DNA from 3 places in the Thalassotalea ponticola genome. Region 1 is predicted to be linked to each of the others. Evidence: predicted binding sites of a transcription regulator. Region 1 holds the regulator's gene; each other region holds the start of a gene.
What was found. The regulator LexA, encoded in region 1, represses DNA repair genes until DNA is damaged. The targets are predictions, from matches to a motif close to TACTGTATNNNNATACAGTA.
Positions count from the first base shown of each region.

Region 2: recN (DNA repair protein RecN) is a predicted target of LexA. The motif match lies at 2,870-2,889, and genes of this name have one in related genera.
Region 3: ACAY30_RS11820 (LexA family transcriptional regulator) is a predicted target of LexA. The motif match lies at 2,732-2,751, and genes of this name have one in related genera.

Region 1 is NZ_CP166871.1:307,402-312,682, reverse strand. It holds gene lexA (transcriptional repressor LexA) at 1,341-1,955, shown strand; gene coxB (cytochrome c oxidase subunit II) at 2,566-4,107, shown strand; gene ctaD (cytochrome c oxidase subunit I) at 4,119-5,281, shown strand, end outside.
Region 2 is NZ_CP166871.1:1,081,616-1,086,896, reverse strand. It holds gene ACAY30_RS04685 (M1 family metallopeptidase) at 1-159, shown strand, start outside; gene ACAY30_RS04680 (DUF6702 family protein) at 163-702, shown strand; gene grpE (nucleotide exchange factor GrpE) at 1,054-1,689, opposite strand; gene nadK (NAD(+) kinase) at 1,895-2,776, shown strand; gene recN (DNA repair protein RecN) at 2,964-4,628, shown strand; gene ACAY30_RS04660 (outer membrane protein assembly factor BamE) at 4,857-5,195, shown strand.
Region 3 is NZ_CP166871.1:2,711,837-2,717,117, forward strand. It holds gene ACAY30_RS11805 (hypothetical protein) at 1-210, opposite strand, end outside; gene ACAY30_RS11810 (hypothetical protein) at 417-875, opposite strand; gene ACAY30_RS11815 (Y-family DNA polymerase) at 1,083-2,321, opposite strand; gene ACAY30_RS11820 (LexA family transcriptional regulator) at 2,318-2,722, opposite strand; gene ACAY30_RS11825 (hypothetical protein) at 3,083-3,313, shown strand; gene ACAY30_RS11830 (DUF4020 domain-containing protein) at 3,586-5,281, opposite strand, start outside.

The DNA of each region.
Region 1 (5,281 bases):
AGGCATTAACCTTAAGTGGGGCGACCAACAAATTCGAGGCTTAGTCCTCGAATTTTTATTCATAAAAGTGAATATTTGACTTGGCGGTCGGTTAGGTTAGTATGAAGCGAAGTGGCGGAGGCAACTACCGCTTTGAGCGATAAGCAGACCTTATTAATACGATGAATAACAATAAGAAAAAATTAATCCGGATGCTGGCTATTCAAGTGTTGTTGACTGCCATTCACAAATATTTAGATACGCCAAATGATGTGAGTTTTATTACTTGGCACTTCTTAGCTGCATTGGGTTTTGGAATATATGTTATTTGGTTCGCTTTGAATCTACGATGCCCAAATTGCGGTGCTGGTCAGGTATTCCGAGGTTTAAGTGCGTTTAACATTCGGTGGCCTGAGAACAATTGCCACAAATGCGAAAAGCCTTTAGGCTAACAGGCAGTAAAGAGCGATCAACGGTCGGTTTAGTAATACCGATAATTATCATTTAATAAAACGTGGAATAATTCCGTGTTTCATGGATATTTCCACTTATTGCAACTGTTATGAGGATCAAAAGAGTGTTAGAGGACGTCAAGAATGCTTTTCATTTTGCGTTTGACAAATTCAGCCCGATTTTGGTCGGATGGACAATCGGCTTATATTTCTTAGGCGCTTTTTCATCTCCTGAGAATATTGACAATACTCATATAGCAAATTTTGATCGCTTTATAACCCTTTGTTTAATTTGTTTTGGTTTAGCCTTTTTATTTAAGCTTTTTAAGTTGCGCAGATCCCCATAACAAGGCAATAAAGTCATGGACGCAAAACAGTTGGCTGCGCTCGTGCCTCGCTTATTTTAGCCAACTATTTTGCGCCACTTATTGAGGTGTTATTACCTCGAAACCAGCGTATATTAGCAATTGCTAACGGGCAGAAAATGGCACAAAGCGGTCATAGCCTATTAGCAGATCTACGATTAGTGTGATTGTCAGATTTGGTTAAGACCTATTATTCACGTCTGACAGTTCAAGTCGAGACTTATACAAATTAAGTCAACGTCACAAGATGCTTATATGGACCAATAACTGGTTAAATACAAAAGATTGGCATTCAAATCACAAAGACCTTAGATAGGCTCATTTTTTGATCTTATCACCTCATTTTCGATCATTTTCCAGCAAAAACATGACAGTTCACTGAAGTTAACCCGCATTAAAGTATTTGCTCAGTTTATTTTGCTTGGATTATTTTAGAAATAAACTGGATTGCACACACACATACCTTATTTTTAATTTGCTGTTGCGATAATCCACAAGCTGTATATACTAACAGTAACTGTACGAATAAACAGGCCAAATTAACATGCGAGCACTAACTGCCAGACAACAACAAATATTTGATTTAATCAAAGAAACAATAAACGCCACCGGTATGCCACCGACACGTGCTGAAATTGCTAACTTTTTTGGCTTTAAATCTGCCAACGCCGCCGAAGAACATTTAAAAGCACTAGCCAAGAAAGGCTTTATTGAAATGCTGCCAGGCACGTCACGCGGTATCAAACTCGCAGAAGAGCACATCGACGACGACGGCCTACCACTTATTGGTCGCGTCGCTGCCGGTGAACCCATTTTGGCACAAGAGCACATTGAAGATAGATACAAAATTGATGGCAACCTATTTCATCCAGCCGCCGATTACTTACTGCGCGTTAACGGCGAGAGTATGAAAGATATTGGTATTATGGATGGTGATTTACTTGCCGTGCATCAAACAACTGATATCCACAATGGCCAAGTTATTGTTGCTCGTGTGGAAGATGACGTTACCGTAAAGCGTTTTAAACGAGAAGGTAATGTGGTGTACTTACACGCCGAAAATAAAGACTTTGAACCGATTGTCGTTGATTTAGCCGCAACGCCTTTTAATGTTGAAGGTATCGCAGTAGGTGTTATTCGCAACGCCGACTGGATGTAATAGCGGTAGTCTCACTGCTAACTGCTAACTGCTAACTGCTAACTGCTAACTGCAGTTCTATTATCTACCAATAGAAACTCACCTTTTACAATCGAACAATCAAGCGCCTTTTGTTGAAGGCGCTTTTTTATTTGTCCCGCAGAACACTATCCCTTTACACCGACACCTTTAGTGTGAAACATTTTTCCCTCCGACGAAAAAATCGTAAATCCATAAAAAATAAAGAGTATTTGCTCTACACGTAGTCATTACTAAATATCCAAAAATTCTATCATTTTTTACACAAACAGCTTTACCTCGTATAAAAATTGAGTAATTCTAGTATACGTATTAATCAGTTATTGGCATTTGTATCGCGTAATAACGAAAAAGCGCAACACATAACAACAATAACACGCGCAATATCTACCACATCAAAACCCAACGTAGATTTGCTGTACGTAAATAACAGCGGTGAAATTTCAACCGCACTATAAAAATAAAATTTACGGAAATTTGCGACATCGAATTAAGATGTATCTTGTCCTTCTTTCTGTATTTTCTTTGGCTTAATAAGCAGAGGAGATGTCGAGTGAAAAGACGCAACCTGAGTTGGCTGTTGTTGACAAGTATGTTTGTCAGTTCAGTTCATGCTGAGTCGCAATTCAATATGACTAAAGGTGTGACGGATGTCAGCCAAAATGTCTATGACTTGCATATGATGGTCATGTGGATCTGTACCGCCATCGGTATTGTCGTATTTGGGGCCATGTTTTGGTCAATGCTTTTCCACCGTAAATCAAAGGGATCTAAGCCAGCTGATTTTCATGAAAGCACGAAAGTAGAGATACTGTGGACGGCCATTCCTGTTTTTATTCTTATTGCCATGGCATGGCCAGCAACCAAAACGCTGATCGCCATGGAAGATAACTCAAATTCCGATATCACCATTCAAGTCACCGGTTCACAATGGAAGTGGCATTATAAATACTTTGATCAAGGCATCGAGTTTTACAGTGTGTTAGCCACTCCGAGAGAACAGTTTGACAATCGCGAAGGTGAAGGCGCGCCCAAGGGTGAAAATTACTTGTTAGAAGTCGATAAGCCGTTGGTAATTCCGGTAAATAGAAAAGTCCGCTTCTTAATTACCTCTGATGACGTCATTCACTCGTGGTGGGTACCCGCGTTTGCAGTCAAGCAAGATGCAAACCCAGGCTTTATCAACGAAGCGTGGACTAAGGTCAACGAGCCAGGTATTTATCGCGGCCGATGCGCCGAGTTGTGTGGCAAAGACCACGGTTATATGCCGATTGTGGTTGATGTTCGCAGCGAAGTCGACTACGAGCAATGGATTAACGAGCAGAAAATTGCCATAACCAAAGCGAAACAAGCTGAAGCGGCATCGCTCAATGCACAAATGAGTATGGACGAGCTAATGAGCTTAGGTCAACAAACCTACACCGCCCACTGCGCCGCCTGTCACCAACCCAATGGTCAAGGCTTACCACCGGCATTCCCAGCCTTGGCGGGCTCGGGCATTGCGATAGACCCAGAAAAAGTCAGCGAACACATTAATGTGGTCTTTCACGGTCGTGCTGGTACCGGTATGCAAGGCTATGGCAAACAGTTGAGCCTTAAAGAAATTGCCGCTGTTGTCACCTATGAGCGAAACGCTTGGGGCAACAACACAGGCGATGCAGTACAAGCCAAAGATGTTCAAAACACCGCGTCAGGTGACTCAGCCGATACTGCCGATACGGCTAGTGCAGCGCCAGCGTCAACAGCACCGACTAGTCAGGCACTAGTCGCTGACGTCGCAAGTGATGCCGAACAAAGCGTTGCGGCCAGCGCAAGCGATACCATGGACGACTTAGAAATGAGTGAGCTAATGACACTCGGCGAACAAGTTTATATAGCTAAATGTGCCGCTTGTCATCAAGCCAATGGCGAGGGTATGCCACCGGCATTTCCCGGCTTAAAAGGCAGCGCTATCGCAACTGGTGATATCAGCGCCCATATTGATATGGTCGTTAACGGTAAGCCAGGTACGGCGATGATGGGCTTTGCTAGCCAATTATCAGCGCAAGAAATGGCCGCGGTTATTACCTACGAGCGCAATGCTTGGGGCAATGATACCGGCGATGTAGTTCAAGCCAAAGACGTTGCTAAGTAGGGGGAATGATTATGAGTACTGCAACTGACACATTAGATCATATCGATGATCACCATGATCATAAAATGACCGGCATCAAGCGTTGGTTATTCACAACCAACCACAAAGATATCGGTACGCTATACCTTTGGTTTAGCTTCATTATGCTGCTTACTGGTGGCGCCATGGCGATGGTTATTCGGGCTGAGTTATTTCAACCTGGATTGCAAATTGTCGAGCCAGATTTCTTTAACCAAATGACCACAGTTCACGGTCTCATTATGGTCTTCGGCGCCATTATGCCAGCCTTTACCGGGCTAGCTAACTGGTTAATTCCAATGATGATTGGTGCTCCAGACATGGCTCTACCAAGATTGAATAACTGGTCATTTTGGATACTGCCATTTGCGTTTACCATCTTGTTATCGTCATTGTTTTTAGAGGGTGGTGGTCCTAACTTTGGCTGGACGTTCTACGCACCGTTATCAACCACGTATTCAAATGGCAGTACCGCATTTTTTGTATTTGCGGTACACATCATGGGTATTTCATCAATCATGGGCGCAATAAATATCATCGTGACCATTATGAACATGCGCGCACCCGGCATGACGTACATGAAAATGCCATTATTCGTGTGGACCTTCTTTATTACCGCTTACCTACTTATTGCGGTTATGCCGGTATTGGCAGGTGCGGTAACCATGGTACTAACAGACACCTACTTTGGCACCTCGTTTTTTGATGCCGCAGGTGGTGGTGACCCAGTCATGTTCCAGCACATCTTTTGGTTCTTTGGTCACCCAGAAGTGTACATCATGATTTTGCCGGCGTTTGGTATTGTATCTACAACCATTCCAGCGTTCACTCGTAAACGCTTATTTGGTTATAGCTCAATGGTATACGCCACCGCATCAATTGCCTTTTTATCGTTTATCGTATGGGCACACCACATGTTTACCACCGGTATGCCGTTAGCGGGTGAACTGTTCTTTATGTATTGTACGATGCTAATTGCGGTGCCCACCGGGGTGAAAGTGTTTAACTGGGTAGCCACCATGTGGCAAGGTTCAATGACGTTTGAAACACCTATGTTGTTTTCAATCGCCTTTGTCATCTTGTTTACTATTGGCGGTTTTAGTGGCTTGATGCTGGCCATGACCCCGGTCGATTTCCAATATCACGACACCTACTT
Region 2 (5,281 bases), 770 kb from region 1:
GATGTTGATGTACATAACAACCACTTCCCTCGTCGCATTATTGAATCGCGCGTTGAAGCATTCAAGAAAGAAAAGTCGAAGAAAATGGAATACCGTGACATCATGCACGACAGCAAAACAGAGCTGACAGAGCCCGAAACTAAGGTATTTAAAAAGTAAACCATGTTCAAACAATCGCCTTTGCCAACATCGCTGTTAACTCTGCTGGCGCTTGTATTCTGTTTGATATGCACAACCACCCGTGCACATCAGCAAAAGCAGGCTTATACCAGTATTTTGTTTAACGACAGAAACCACCATATTGAAGTGTCGCATCGCTTTTATCTGCACGACGCCGAGCATGCGATTGCCGATATCCTTGGCTCGCCTGCTGATTTAGTTGCCGACAAAGAGAGCCAACAACGGTTTGCCAACTACATTCAAAAGCAGTTTCGCTTGTTAAATCAACACCAGCAAATGCTGGCGTTAGGCGAAGTCGGCTTTGAAGTTGAAGGCAAGTTTTTTTGGGTGTATCAAGAAATCGCCCAACCCGAAGACTTAACCGCAATTTACATCAGTATGCGTGCACTGCAAGATGTATGGCCTGGACAAATTAATCAAGTCAATGTTGAGTATACCAATGTACCAACGCAAGGTGCCAAGGTGAGATCGGTTCGCCTTACCAGTGATGATGATTGGCAGCGGATTGATATTGAACGATAAACGTGACCCTAAACGCTAAATAAATGACGTTATAGCGTCACTAGTAAAAGTAAAAGCCTGCCTTAAAAGCAGGCTTTTTTATTAGCTCGAAACGCCGTTATTCACTCTGTACGCGTATTTATAACATTTGTCAGAAAGGTTACTCTGCTCAAAACGAGTCAGACCGGCTCATCTCCTATCCCTATAAAATAAAAAACACACAAAAAAACGCCCGCATAGCTGCGAGCGTTTTCATTGAAAATAGCACTAGGTAAAAGCGTCAGTGTAAAAGCTTATGGGAAAAGCTTGTTACTGCTCAGAGTCGCGTTTGATAGCGATAACGCCGCGCTTTGTACCTTAAACCAACTGGTTTTATTTAGAGACCATAACCATGGCAGGACGAATTAAACGACCGTTTAGCTCATAACCCTTCTGCATCACCGCTACAACCGTGTTGGCTTCAACGCCTTCAACTGGCTGCATCGACATTGCTTGATGTTGCTCAGGGTTAAACGGTTGGTCTTGCGGATCAATCGCCTTAACACCAAACTTGTCTAAGCCTGACAACAAACCTTGCAAGGTCAGGTTAACGCCTTCGTAGGTTGCTTTTTGGTTTTCATCGTCCGCGTTAATGGTTGCTAAACCGCGCTCAAGATTATCAACAACAGTCAACATCTCAGCGGCAAACTTTTCTAAAGCGAATTTTTTCGCTTTATCCACTTCTTGTGCACTGCGACGACGAATATTATCCATCTCTGCTTTAGCGCGAATAACACTGTCTTTTTGGTCGTCGACAGTCGCCAATGCCGTGGCCAGCTTTTGCTCTAACTCAATAATGCGCTGTTGTTCTTCGGTTAAAGATTCAACGTCGGCTTGATCATCAACTGAATCTGTCTCATCGTTGCCTTGTTGAGCAGTAACCTCTTCTACCACTTGCTCGGTTTCTTGCGCTACTACTGGCTCTTCAATATGTTCTTGCTGTTCAGGTTTATGTGACTCATTGGTCATAGATAACTCCACAATATCTTAGCCTGAGGTGATCAGTTTCCCCAGACGTTACCGACTTTAACGTAACTGTTTATGGGGGCATTATATACGCTTTCAAGCCTAAATTTTAACTAAAATTAGCCGCTAAGCTTTACTTTCAATAATTTCTTGGTAAAACTGCCATTATCGATTGCTAAATTTAGCTCCCCATTATACGAGCCACTTGATGAGCAGGTTATATAAAACAATAGGGTTAATTGGAAAACCCAATCACGACGGCGCTCTAGCCACCATTAATACACTGCATGAGCACTTAACTGATCTTGGGTATCAGGTAATGGTTGAGACCAAAGTGAGTGAACAGCTCAATTTCGATAAATCCATTACCTTTGATATTGTCGATATCGGTAAGCAAGCGCAGTTGGCCATTGTAGTTGGCGGTGACGGCTACATGTTAGGTGCAGCCCGGGTATTGGCAAACCACGACATTGCCGTTATCGGCGTCAACCGCGGTAACCTCGGTTTTTTAACCGACTTATCCCCCGATAACGTGATCGAGCCGCTAAATCAGATTTTAGCCGGAAACTCCAATACCGAACACCGCAGTCTACTGTTTGCCGAAGTGTATCGCCACGGCCAGTTAAAAAGCGCCAACGCCGCGATGAATGAGGCGGTTTTGCACCCCGGCAAAGTAGCTAGCATGATGGAGTTCGCGGTGTATCTCGATGACACCTTTATGTTTTCACAGCGCAGCGACGGTATTATTATTTCTACGCCAACCGGATCAACAGCCTATTCGATGTCAGCAGGTGGCCCCATTATGACCCCAACATTGAACGCATTAAGTTTGGTGCCTATGTTTCCCCACACCCTGTCATCCCGCCCTATAGTGGTAGATGGCGACAGTCATATAAAAATTGTCATTGGCGAAAAAAATCACGAAGAACTGCAAGTCAGTTGTGATGGACACGTAATCTTGGCCGCCATGCCGGGTGATGAAATTCACATTAAAAAAAGCAAGTACACATTGCGCCTAGTTCACCCCCTAGATCACGATTACTTTAACGTATTGCGCACTAAGCTCGGTTGGGGCAACAAAGTGTACTAGGGACTGTTGAACGTTGCGGTAAGCCCGTCGAGATCTCACCTTGATATCTGTTGAAAAAACACACTTGCATTATTGAAAAAACACTGTTAATTTTACTGTATAAATTAACAGTGTTTTATTTTTGTGTATCTAAAGCTCAAAAAAATACCGATACACAGTGAAACATGTCGATAAATGAGTGTCGTTTATGCTTACCAATCTTGCTATTAAAAACTTTGCCATTGTCAGCTTTGTTGAAATCGACTGGCACCGCGGTATGACAACCATTACCGGTGAAACAGGGGCGGGTAAATCCATTGCCATCGATGCATTGGGGCTGTGTTTAGGCGATCGAGCAACAACCAATACGGTGCGTGCTGGCTGCGATAAAACAGAAATCAGCGCAAGCTTTGATATAGGCAAATTAACGGCTGTACAAAAATGGCTCAAACACTGCGAATTAGAGCAAGATGGCGAGTGTATTATTCGCCGAGTGATCAGTAAAGAAGGACGCTCAAAAGGATTTATTAATGGCAACCCAGTGCCTCTAGCGCAATTAAAACAGCTTGGCGAAAAGCTGATTAATATTCACGGTCAACACGACCACCAATTATTGTTAAAGGCAAGTGAGCAACGTCAGTTACTGGACGCATTTGCCTCTAACCAGCCTCAGCTAGAGAAAGTACAAAACTATTACCATCAATACCGCAGCTTAACTCAAGAGAAGCAGCAGTTATTGGCCAGTGTTGAACAGCGTCAAGCGCAATTACAGCTACTGCAATACCAGGTAAACGAATTAGATGAATTTGGCTTACAAGCCGATGAATTTGAGCAACTAGAAAACGACTTTAAACGCCACGCTAACACCCAGCAGCTGTTACAATTATCGTCTAGCTGTTTGCAACAACTGGCCGAGAACGAACAATTTAGCGCCTTGTCACTCACTCAGCAATGCGCCGAACAGATGAGCCAACTCAGTGCTTTAGACAGTCAAGCCGCTGCGATTGCCGAGCTACTCAACGACGCGCGAATCGCCTTGGAAGAAGCTAAAAACGACTTGAGTTACTATCAACAAAACATTGATATTGACCCTGAAACATACGCCTTAATCGAAACGCGTTACAACACGGCAATGCAACTGGCGAGAAAACATCAAGTAATGCCAGAAAACTTATTTGAGCACCACTGCCAGCTCAAGCACGAATTGAACAGTATCAATAGCGACGATTCTCGGCTTGAATTTATCGACAATGAGTTAACGCAGTGCCACGAGCAATATCAACAAGCATGCCGCGCCTTGAGCCAAAAGCGCATTAAGGCTGGAAAACAACTGGCACTGCAAATCAGTAAATCGATGCAACAACTGAATATGGAAAACGCTCGATTTGATGTCGCTATTCGCCCTGTTGATGATGATAAAGTACAACCCTATGGCAACGAGCAAATCGAATTTGTTGCCAGTATGAACCCAGGCCAACCGTTAGAGCCCATTCACAAAGTTGCCTCTGGTGGTGAACTTTCGCGCATTAGTTTAGCTATTCAAGTTATTTTATCGTCCAAGGTTATCACACCAACACTGATCTTTGATGAAGTAGACGTTGGTATCAGTGGCCCGACTGCTGCTATGGTTGGTAAACAGCTGCAAGCATTAGGCGCGTCAACACAAGTGATTTGTGTTACCCATTTACCGCAAGTCGCCTCACGCGGACACCAACAGTTGTTTGTTGCCAAACTCAGTGATGGTAAGCATACCGAAACCAAGGTAAACCAATTAGACCGCGGTCAACGAGAACGAGAAATCGCTCGCTTGTTAGCCGGTGATGTGATCACCGAGCACAGTATCGCTAACGCAAGAGAGCTATTAACGGCGTAGCAAATAACCACGACCTTAGTATTGGCTCTTTTATGTCGTATTGAAGTATATTTTGAGTAACGTTACCACTTTGCTGGAGTCGTGATAGGTCGGTGTTTAGGTAAAACACGCGCTTTGAACAAATAGACAGCAAATGCTAACCACAAGTTAACTTTAGGCGATAAAAAGCTTTCATATGGTCGTCTGCTTGGTTATTATGCCAACATCACTTTTTAGGGTAGTAAGAATATGATACGAGCTTTGATAATCGGTATTGCAGTCTGCTTAACATCAGCGTGTGCTTATCGAATTGATATACCACAGGGCAATTACATTGAACAAAAACAAATAGATAAATTGCAAGTGGGAATGACCAAAGAGCAGGTGAAATTTGTCCTTGGCAACCCTGTCGTAGCCAGTACATTTGACGACGACACTTGGTACTACGTATATCAATTTTTATCAGGTAAAGAGGCCGCACTAGACAAAAGTCGCAAGTTCACGGTTTACTTTGAAAACGACAAATTGGTTAAAGCTGAAGGTGACTTCGAGCTTAAAGACAGTTTTTATGTACCAATGGAACAGTAGGCTGGTTTTACTGACCGCCATATTGTCCCACTGAGTTAATGCTATAAAAAAAACCTCAGCGCGCTGAGGTTTTTTTTATAGCCGTT
Region 3 (5,281 bases), 950 kb from region 1:
ACATATGCAACCAAGAAAAACAGCATAGATTACAGAAAGCAGAGTTTTTTCAGGGGTTAGGAACCAAGGCGGAATAAAAACTAAAGCAGTCAATAAAATGCTTATAGCTTTATTTTCACCTTCTGAATTCTGGAGTCCTGATTTCCATATAATAACCAAAATAGTGGTTACTATTATTAGGGCAAACCAGTGCCCAAATATGAACTCCATTTCAGTACTCCTAACAGTTGTAATAAGTGGAAATATCCATGAAATACGGAATTATTCCACGTTTTATTTAATGATAATTATCGGTATTACTAGAACGACCGTTGTTCGCTCTTTTCAGCCCGTGGGCTTTTGATTACATTACGTTAATTCATTGAACGGTTCAACAGTGCCAATAGCCACCAGTAGTAAACACGCAGATTACTTTGTTAGCGGTGAAAGAAACTTGCATATTTAACCTTATTATCACCTACTATGCCTTTAATGTTTTCGGTGAAAGCCTCCATGTTATTAATACCTTCAATCTTTTCTAAGGAACCTGATGATGGAAAAAGCAATATCGATATAGGCTGTTTTTTTCTGGTTTGAATAACTACCTTTTTTACGGATGTTAGTAAGAATTTACTTTCGAATTCAGGACCTGAAATCACCAAGTTTGAACCATCAAAACCAAATCGTATCATTCTGGAAGTTTCTACCCAGCTCTGCATTCCTTTATATGCTTGCCAAGCCATACCCAAGAATATTAAACCAATAAACATTCCGTAATTTTTCGTTGAAACACCAATTAATGCAAGAACTAAAGCTACAGTAGTAAACATAACTACCGCTGTAACCATACCTCTCTTTCGTTTTTTTAAGTATTCTTCAGATAATTGGTATTTCATAATTTACCGCTAACAGCTTAATAAATAGAAAGCACCTACATTAGCTGTGTAAAATCTAGGTCTTGAAGAGGGTAGCGACTGTCGCCTAATCGCTCTCAGCGGCCGCCGACGGCCACTTTATCCTTACATTAATTTACCGATTAATAAACCAAAGTCAAAGTAAATACATGCCTAAACCCTCATGGATAGGAGCAACATCCATTAGCTTTAGCACTTTATTCGCGGTATATCATGCCAACGCGTTGTGTAATGCGGTGATAAATACTCTCGCCGCATGTGCAACTTTGTTTGTTTCGTTGAAGCGGTGTGCAATGCGCCGGCGCCGTAGCGCTGATTAATGGCATCAATGCAGGCCATCAATGTCGGGTTGTCATGATTTGTACTTAACAGATCTGTTTGGATAAAACCCGTTTGCAACTCAACAGCCCCCACGCCGCAACGAATAAAGTCAACACCCTCCATAAAAACGCTAGCCAGCCCCCGACGAATCGCATTATTAATCACCAGCGTATCATTTGAAGGATTTACTAAGTCGATAGATAACGTTTTCGCATAATGACTTTCCTTAAACGGAGAGGACGCGGCAAACATTATTAATCGTTTAACGTATGAGCCTTGCTGCCTAGCTTTATAGGCGACAGTTGCACCATGTGTTGCAAAGGCACTCGCTAATTGATCGATATCTCGAATAGGCTCACCAAACGAACGAGTACTAAAGATTTGTTGCTTGGGTGCCTTAACATCTTCCCAATCTAAAGCTTTTAAACCGTTCAGTTCATTGACAGTGCGTTCAAGCACTACAGAGAATTGTTTACGGATATCTTTAGGTGACTGTTGTGATAAATCCAATGCACTAGTCAGATTTAATAATTTTAGTTTTCTCGATAATCTGCGACCAACGCCCCAAACATCAGAAAGTTCCATTTTCGATAAAACTTGAATACGATGCTGCTCATCATCAATCACACAAACACCTCGGTAACCATCCATTCGCTTAGAAGCGTGATTGGCTGCTTTGGCAAGCGTAGCCGTATTGGCTATGCCGACACCAACAGGTAGCTTCACTTCACGCCAAACAGCTTTGCGAATTTCCAAAGCAACACTTTGATGGTCGGCATCGTCAGGTAGGGTAATAAAGCTTTCATCGATACTGTAAATGTGTTGTCGTTGCGCAAAGCGCCCTATTACGGTCATCATGCGTTCTGATAAGTCAGCATACAGCTCATAATTACTCGAACGGATGACAACGCCAGCTTGATCTAAAAACTTACGAAGTTTAAATAAAGGTTCAAATTTAGGGACACCTAACGCTCGTGCTATCGGGCACATTGCCACGATACAGCCGTCGTTGTTGCTCACACAAACCACCGGCTTATTGCGTATCTTAGGATCAAAAACCTTTTCACAAGCACTGTAAAAGCCAGTTGCATCGATAAGACCTATCACGCCTTTAGCTCCCTTGGTTGCCGGTGTAATCGTATCGACGAAACGACAACACCTTCAATTGAAAAGCTATCTTCTGAGGTAACGGTTACCGGTGCATAATGAGCTGAGGCTGACAGTAATTGCGCTTTTTCCTTATGAATAATTTTGCATACGAATTCACCGTTAAAGGCAGCAACAATCACATCCCCAGTATGAACGTCAACAGAACGATCAACAATCAGCAAGTCACCGTCAAAAATGCCGACCTGCTCCATCGAACGACCTTGTGCTATGCCAATAAAGGTGGCGTTAGGATGCATGATAAGCAAACTATCTAACGATAGCCCTATCTCTTTATACTCCGTAGCAGGACTCTCAAAGCCAGTTATCCCAGCTTGAATATAGTAAGGACAAACTTTCATTTAATTAAATACTGTATACATATACAGCAATAATATACCAGCAACACTATAACTAACAAGTTCAAATTAATCAGAGGTAAAAATGTAAGCCGTTATCGCCAACGAGATCCTCCGACAGTTCATCGTCTAAATGGAGTTCATGTTTGGTTATATTGTGCGTACCGCTAAAAATAGATATACGAAGATTTTTGAATCGCACGAACGGACACTCAAGAACTGACCTGAAAGCCACACCTTTTGGAGTAGGTAAATATCCTCCTCGTCTGCATACGAAACAATGCTACTACTTAACTCGACTTTCTAGACAGAAGAAGGATTTGCGTGAAGATAAGAATGTTATTAATCACTTAAGGAGAACGAATGAATAACATAGCAAGTATCGATTTTACTGTTAACGCAGTTAAGAATTGTCTAAAAAAAGGGCTTTTAAACGCCGGCGTTATTAACTTAAATGATCATATCGCCGCGTATTCAGAGGGCATAAGAATGTTGGTCGACGATGCCATGGAAGGCAACACACTGACAAAAACTGACGCAATAAAGCTCGCTGATAAACTTGCTTCAAAAATATTAACTAACCAAGGTTTCTAATACGCATAGGAGAAAAGTTAAACATTAACTCTGTTTTATACATTACTGTTACAATAGCTTGAACAGCCAAAAACAGAGTTAGTGTTCTATGGTCTGTCGTACCAAGACCACGAAATAGGCCAGTGAGTTAAACAAATTTTAGCCCAGCTTTGCTGATCTCGAAAGCTAAAGCTCATGGGAACTACTTAGAAGATGCGCTGGTATTAAAAATGCCCCCTCACACGCTAACCCTCTTCAATAGAGTGAGAAACTAAGAATTACTGAAAAATCACTTAGTCACTTAAAGTTTTGCCAGCTAGAGTGGTGCTTTTGCTAAAGCAAAGTTTATCCTGACCAGTGCTTATTAGTGCCTGGTTAAGCTGTTCTAGGATATCCTCACTAACCTCACTTGTATTTATCTTCAATAGAAGACCATCAAGGCCGAAAAATTCAGAATATACCTCTTTGGCTTTCAAGAGGTATGTGATCAATTTAGCCAGAGAGTTCGAGTGATGCACAGCCCAATCTTTATTATTGAGACTATAAACCAGATGAGAGTGACGTAGATCAGGAGCAGGCATTTGAATAGCAACCTCAACTAACTCATCAAAAAGCTCTGGAATACTTCCCAGCAGTCCTAACATAGCTCCTGCCTCTTGTGCATCAAGAGGAAGTGGCCTTCCATTAATACGATTCAACCAATAATCTTTCAACCAGTTTCTCCAAACCGCTACTCGAGCTTCAGCAGGTTTACCAGAAAGGTGACTATATAATTTTCTGGCTACTATGCTTCTATGTCCGGCTGATAAGTTATTCAATATTTGGGGTAACCACTCAATATGTGGATCTTCAATATGCCAGAATGCGACTGCAACATAGTGATCAATAAAAATATCTTCTTTCCCAGGTAATATTTCAAAAAGTCGCTCTCGCATTTTCTCAAAATAAGGTTTTACACTCGCGAATGAAGCTGCTTGAATGCCACCGCTAGTAAATAGCCCATCCCAAGCTTGCTTTGCTTGATCAACACTAGGATTGAGCAAAGGTAATAAACGCTCAATAGTCCACTGAGCATTTACGTGATATAGAAAATTGATTTGCCTACTCACAAGTGGAATCGTATAGATTGTTTTTGGATTTTCGGTATTAACCAACGCGCTGATCTGATCAAGATACTCAGTATACTGACTTTCTTGACCTAACTTCACTATAATATCTAATGCTGAGATCCAATAACTTGCAATTTCACCTTCTAGTGTATTAATAGATTGGGTAATCCAGTCTATAGTATCTCCTGATAGAGGCGCTTGCGATAAACTACAGCTCTTCCATATATTCAGCACTACTCCGTTAGCTTTATGATGTACTTCACTTAACGAGTCGAATGCATCGCATTTCAGATGCCCCTCTAGAGCTTTTACAACTGCCCGAGGATGATGCTGATAAAGCCCTGGCAATGAAAGTATGGATATGACTTGGTGAATGGAACTATCATCACTTGGCCATTTGTTAAATGATGCGATTAAGCTGGGCCAAAGATCATTTTCCCAATCTTTAATGTTTTCTAGATAGAGGCAAAATTTCAAAGCCCATGTAGGTTGCTCAATGGCAGCTTGTTGCACTACTTGAATGAGGTGCCAACGATCGAAGTGAGCAGATTGCTGAGGCTTAAATTTTTTTATTTCTTCAAACCAATCGTTAGTTTGCTTGCCTAAGAGTTCGGTAACACTCCAAGGGCTATTTAAATCATTAGAGGCCAAAATGCTCGAATGCCACATATTAAGGTCTGGATATTCTCGTGCTGTCAGATCAGGATATTTCCTTTTTAAAGCGTTCATTTGGATTTTCAGCAACTCGCAGTTTTCGTCAGCTTGATGTAAAACATACAGCCATTGCCAACTTTCAAACGCTTGTTGTTCGGCATTTAAGTCTTCTTTAGAGCTATTAGATTTTAAAATTGTATGAATTAGTTGATGTCGGTCTGCCCCT